Regions from separate parts of the Pseudomonas sp. P108 genome, predicted to be linked through region 1. Evidence: riboswitches for the same ligand, from Rfam matches in the RefSeq annotation. Region 1 holds a riboswitch; the other holds the start of a gene.
The links. Region 1 has a riboswitch for cobalamin ahead of QOM10_RS12965 (CbtB domain-containing protein). Riboswitches for the same ligand answer to the same signal wherever they lie in the genome.
Positions count from the first base shown of each region.

Region 2: another riboswitch for cobalamin. It lies ahead of QOM10_RS16770 (TonB-dependent receptor); the one in region 1 lies ahead of QOM10_RS12965 (CbtB domain-containing protein).

Region 1 is NZ_CP126691.1:2,956,560-2,959,719, reverse strand. Features, by position in the region: cobalamin riboswitch at 871-1,093, shown strand; gene QOM10_RS12965 (CbtB domain-containing protein) at 1,217-1,414, shown strand; gene QOM10_RS12960 (CbtA family protein) at 1,426-2,127, shown strand; gene QOM10_RS12955 (cobalamin biosynthesis protein) at 2,124-2,537, shown strand; gene cobM (precorrin-4 C(11)-methyltransferase) at 2,619-3,160, shown strand, end outside.
Region 2 is NZ_CP126691.1:3,821,877-3,825,036, forward strand. Features, by position in the region: gene QOM10_RS16760 (saccharopine dehydrogenase family protein) at 1-95, opposite strand, end outside; gene QOM10_RS16765 (autotransporter outer membrane beta-barrel domain-containing protein) at 281-1,033, opposite strand; cobalamin riboswitch at 1,310-1,516, shown strand; gene QOM10_RS16770 (TonB-dependent receptor) at 1,608-3,160, shown strand, end outside.

The sequences.
Region 1 (3,160 bases):
TGGGGGCATATCCGTTGCTGCGGGTGCTGCCGCCGGCGGTTTCGCTCTTACAGCGAGTCCCTTTTTCAAACGCCAAAAAGGAACCAAAAGGCTTTGCCCCTGGCGTACGGCACTTCGCTTAGGCTCAGTGTTCCCTCGCTACGGTGTCCATCCGGGGGCATCGCCTACGGTTTGCTTCGCTGCACCTCCTCTCGATGAATGCGGCTGCGCCGCACGGCGCTGCGCGCCTACCCCCGGATGAACACCTTCGCTCGGCCTGCCGAAGGGGCAAAAGATCAAAAGCCAAAGCCAAAGCCAAAGCAGGATCAAAAACCAGATCAAGAGCCCCTCACCCTAGCCCTCTCCCCAAGGGAGAGGGGACTGACCGAGGTGTTTGGGAGAGCTACGCCGACGTGCGATACCGAGTTGAACTCAAGCTTTGAAAAGCCCAAAAATCGGCCCCCTCTCCCTCGGGAGAGGGCTGGGGTGAGGGGAAGCACCACCACAAATCCAAAGCCGACCACGCCCCGCTCTTCACCACTCAATAGGCCGAGTGTCAGCTCGCCTGCTCTTGATCTTGATCCACGGGCGACGTCGGAAGGCTGAGTGGAGGGATTGATCCGGGCGTGGGAGCGTAGCGACCGTTTGGCGCAGCCAAACACAGCGAGAGGAGGTGCAGCGAAGCAAACCGTAGGCGCTGCGCCCGGATCGATCCCGGAGCGAAGGAACCCCGAGCCCCAGCGAGCGGGCCGCACGCAGGAGCAAGCCTTTTTGGTTACTTTTTCGGCGTCTGGAAAAAGTGACCCGCCGTAAGGGCGGAACCCTAATCAGCCACACCCGCAGCAACGGATATACACCCAAAAATTGACCAAAACCCCACCCCCATGCTCTCCTACACACCTTGTTACGGGTGCCCTTCACAGGGTGAAACGGGAAACCGGTGAATCATGTGCTTTACTCAGAGCCATGTCAGTCCGGTGCTGCCCCCGCAACGGTAAGCGAGCGAAGCGTCAAAACCACTGTGTCTGTACGGCATGGGAAGGTGACGCTTGCAGGTCGGCCTGACGCCAACCCCTCGTGAGCCCGGAGACCGGCCCGCAACACACAGCCCGCACCTTGTGCGTCGCTGAACATAACAAACCCGCGGTGGGCGGGCGCTGTTCGAACCTCTGCGAGCCCGACCCGCAGGGGTTTTTATGCGCTCGATTCACCCACTGACATTCCAGAGGGAAGCGCCATGTCGATCATCAGCAGCACCGGCAGCAACACGGACAAAATCGCCAGCACCACCACCCTGAGCCAACGCCTGGCCGCCGCGATCTTCGCGTCGATCCTCGGCGCCAGCCTGGTCTACTTTGCCGGTTTCTCGCACATCGAAGCGGTGCACAACGCCGCCCACGATACCCGCCACAGCGCCGCGTTCCCGTGCCACTGAGACCTGTCGACATGATCAAGCGTATTGCGCAAACCGCAGGTTTCACCGGTCTGCTGGCCGCCCTGCTCCTCACCCTGCTGCAAAGTTTCTGGGTCTCGCCGTTGATCCTTCAGGCGGAAACCTTCGAGAAAGCCGAACCGGTCGCTGAAGTTCATGAACACGCCGCAGGCACCGCTGCGCACACCCACGATGCTGAAGCCTGGGAGCCGGAAGACGGTTGGCAGCGCGTGGTTTCGACCACTGGCGGCAACCTGGTGGTGGCGGTGGGTTTCGCCCTGATGCTCGCGGGCCTGTACACCCTGCGCGCACCGACCAAAACCTCGCAAGGCTTGCTCTGGGGCCTGGCCGGTTACGCGACATTCGTACTGGCACCGACGATGGGCCTGCCACCTGAATTGCCGGGCACTGCCGCTGCTGATCTGGCCTCGCGCCAGATGTGGTGGATCGGCACGGCCGCTTCGACCGCTGTCGGCCTGTCGTTGATTGCGTTCAGCCGTCACTGGCTGATGAAAATCCTCGGCGTGGCCATCCTTGCTGTGCCGCACGTAATCGGTGCCCCCCAGCCGCAAGTGCATTCGATGCTCGCTCCCGAGGCATTGGAAGCTCAGTTCAAAATCGCTTCGCAGTTGACCAACGTGGTGTTCTGGCTGGCCCTCGGCCTGATCAGCGCCTGGTTGTTCCGCCGCAAAAGCGATGGCCAATACCACGCATGACCGATGACAGCGCAGCGCCGACCTTCGTGATCGGCCTGGGCTGCCAGCGCGGCTGCCCGGCCAGTACGCTGCGCGCGTTACTTGATCAGGCGTTACAGGCTCATCGGATTGAGCTGCAAGCAGTCAAGGCCTTGGCCAGTATCGACCTGAAGCGTGATGAGCCCGGTCTCCAGGAACTCGCCGCACAGCTGGCGCTGCCGTTGCTGTACTTCAGCAGCGCAGAACTGGCCAGTTATCAGGAACGACTCAGCCACCGATCCGAGATCGCTTACGAACGTACCGGTTGCTATGGCGTCGCCGAAAGTGCCGCGCTGGCCCTTGCCGAACAGCTGATTCAGGCACCGGCAAAACTGCTGATTTCCCGGCAAAAATACGCTCAGGCCACCTTCGCATTGGCCGGCGCAGCATAAATTCCCGATAATCCCCGCCACTGATCATGAGCAATCTTCATCTGAAGCGATTGCCGTACCCCTTTTTCACAGGATTCAACCATGACCGTCTACTTCATCGGCGCCGGCCCCGGCGACCCGGAACTGATCACTGTCAAAGGCCAGCGGCTGATTCGCAGCTGCCCGGTGATCATTTATGCAGGCTCGCTGGTACCGGCGGCGGTGCTGGACGGTCATCAGGCGCAAACCGTGGTCAACAGCGCTGAATTGCATCTGGAACAGATCATCGAATTGATCAAAACCGCGCACGCCAACGGTGATGATGTGGCGCGCGTGCATTCCGGTGATCCGAGCCTGTATGGCGCGATTGGTGAGCAGATTCGCTATCTGCGCGAGCTGAATATTCCGTTCGAGATTATTCCGGGAGTGACGGCAACGGCAGCCTGTGCGGCGTTGCTGGGTGCGGAACTGACGTTGCCGGACGTCTCGCAAAGCGTGATTCTGACCCGCTACGCCGATAAAACCGCGATGCCGGCCGGTGAGGAACTCGGCAGTCTGGCGCAGCATGGCGCGACCATGGCGATTCATCTGGGGGTTAACCATTTGCCGAAGATTCTGGTGGAACTGCTGCCGCATTACGGCGC
Region 2 (3,160 bases), 870 kb from region 1:
AGCACCAGCCCGATGTCCGGCATCAGCGCCAGATGGCGGCACACGATGCTGCCGAAATTTCCGTAACCACCGACCACCATCACCCTGAACGGCATGCAATTCTTCCCTAAATCAATCCATCAACAGGCGTGCAGGATATAGGGCTGAACGTCAGCAAGCCATCCACTGTAGGCCTTCGCCTGCTCGCGATAGCGGTGTGTCAGGTGTTGATCTGCTATCTGACACACCGTTATCGCGAGCAGGCTCACTCCTACAAAGGTTTGCGGTGTAGCCGAAAGGACTAGAAATTGATCTTGAACCCCAACATCGCGTCATACCCATGGCTGTCGCCATCAAAGCCCTGCCGATAGCCAGCCGAAGCGGTAAACGTGGTGCGCCGGTTGGCCTGGTAATCCACCCCCACATTGACCTCGCCCCACGTGCCCTGAATGTCGGATTCGAACGGGATGTACCCCGATTCAGAGGAAAACTCGGTTTTCGGTTGCCCCTTGAATTCATGCCAGATACTCGGACGGATCCAGCCATTGGTGCGCCGTGCGCTCTTGTCGACGCCCTCGGTGTCCCAGTCCTTGGCGATACGTACGCCGGCGCGGCCGATCAAAGAATCCACGTCCTTGAAGCGAATTTTCGCGCCGACGTCATCACTGCTGTCCAGATCGACGTAGCTGTAGATCGCCTGCAATTGCGGCTCGATGTACCAGTCTTTGTCGACTTCGAACGGGTAGCCGTTTTCCAGCGACGCGGTGTAGCCCCAGCCACGGGTTTTCAGTTTGGCCAGGTCGTTGGGTTTGGCTTCGATGTCGAAGCGGTTGACCTGCAACACGCCGTCCAGATACCAGCCGGAGGGGCCGAAGTGTGTCCAGTAGGCGCCGACGCCGTAAGCGCGTTGGCGTTGTTGCCGCGACTGTTCAATGAAGAGCCGGCTGTGGTGGTAATGGTGGTGCCCGTCTGAGTGCTGATCGAGGCATCGACACCGGCTGCAGGCAAACAGGTTTGCGAGACGTTGTAGGCACCCGCCGCCAAAGGCCCGCACGCGGCCTGAACGTCTGCGAGCATCAGGGTGTTGGCCATGGCGACCAGTAAAGCGTTACGAATGAAATGCGGGGCGTGCCCGCCGTGAGGATGGCCGCTGGCACCTTGCATGAGAACCTCCCTGTTCAGCGTGCCAGGCGTATCCCTCACGCCTGTCGACGCCGCGCGATATTGCGTTGTGATGACCGCTATAGACCTTAGTAGTTATTTCGAAAGTTGGTAATTCGCGGGTCGAGGACCTGGATTGACGAGTTGACGAACGGTCATTCGAATGTTCAGATGCCGCCCAGTTTCAGGTGTCCCATGCCGCCGTGCATGGGGTGAAACGGGAAACCGGTACGTTCTTTTCGAACAAGTCCGGTGCTGCCCCCGCAACGGTATGCGCGTGATGCTTTCGATAGACCACTGTGGCCACTCGGCCATGGGAAGGTGAAAGCCTCGATACGCGCGAGCCCGGAGACCGGCCTGGAATTTCGTTTGGCAAAATCCTGCGGTGGGCGGGCATGGGCCGGTATTGGCTGTGCGCGATGCCTTCTCCTGCATGCTCTTCTGCGAAGATCCTTTTCGAGAAGACAATGATTCGACCTTTCAACACTTCTGCTCCAACCCTTCTGTTCGGCTGTTTGTTCAGTCCCCTGCTGCTGGCAGATGACACGCCGCTGGAACTCAATCAGCAAATCGTTTCCGCACCGTCGGTGGAGTCGACCACGGTCGCCGAGATGGCGAAGTTCGGCAGCAAGGTCGAAATCGTCAGCCGCGAACAGATAGAGCGCGCTGGCCCCAGTGCCGATGTCAGCCGCGTCATGCAGATGTTTATTCCCGGCCTGTATGTTGCGCCGAAAAACGGCCCGTTCGACTACGGCACCTATTCGCTGCTCGGCGGGCGCAACGACGACACGCTGATCCTGCTCGACGGCGTGCGCCTGAACAATCGCCTGTACGGCGGCCTCTATCTGGACACCCTGCCGGCCAATGCCATCGAGCGCATTGAAGTGCTCAAGGGTGGCCAAAGCCTGTTGTTCGGCACTCAAGCCGTGTCGGGCGTGATCAACATCGTCACCCGCAGCCCGCAATCGCGCAAAGCCTCCGGCGAGGTGAATCTGGGCGTCGACAGCTTCGGCGGCACCACCGAAGACGCTCGGGTCGAAAACATCTTCAGCAACGGTTTCGGCGATCTCGGTTTGCTCGCGTACGTCAGCCACAACGTCTCCGACGGTTACCAGCCCTATCGCAACCGCGACATGAAAAACGTCAGCGAGAAGAACCGCGCCTACGAAGTCACCATTTTCGGCGGCAAGGCGATTCAGTCGTTTGGCGAGGATGCACGGCTGGAACTGTTCTACCAATACGCCGACGCCAACCTCGACTTCGCCCGTCCGGTCGACAATCACAAGACCACCAACGACCGCGTGCAGCAGATCGCCACGGCGACTTTCGAGCAGACCATCAATGAGCGTCTGAGCTACTTCGTCAAAGGCCATATCAACGACTGGGACACGCGCTACACCCGGGTCAACAACATCGCCGGCGGCGGCACCAAAGTCATCAACCACAACGACTATTGGGGCTTCACCGATTGGGGCGTGCAGGCCGAAGGCAAAGCAGAATTGCCCGGTGGCCATGTGTTGGTGTTCGGCACCGACAACCAATGGTTCAAGGGCCAGGACGATGTGCTGATTATCGACAACGACAAGGCTGAAGCGCACGCGTTCTACACGCAACTGCGCCCGCAGATCGACGCCCTGCCCGACTGGCACCCGAGCATCGGCGTGCGTCACGAGGCCATGAGCGGCGGCGACAGTGCCACGGTCGGCATGCTCACTTCGCTGTATGACCTCAACGACAACTGGTCGGTGCGCGGTCAGTACGGCAGCGCCTACAAACTGCCGAACGCCGAGCAACTGTTCGTCAACGAGCCGGGCGACGAGATCGGCAACCGCAATCTCAAACCGGAAAAAAGCCGCAACGCCGAACTGGGTGTCGACTACAAAGGCTTTCTGCTCGACCGCGAATTCAGCGCCAGCGTAACCCTGTTCAAACGCAAGATCGACGACCTGATCACCCTCGATGACATTCAGTGGGTCAACGGTGAAGGCACGATCCAGATGCGCGGTTTCGAGGCCGACGC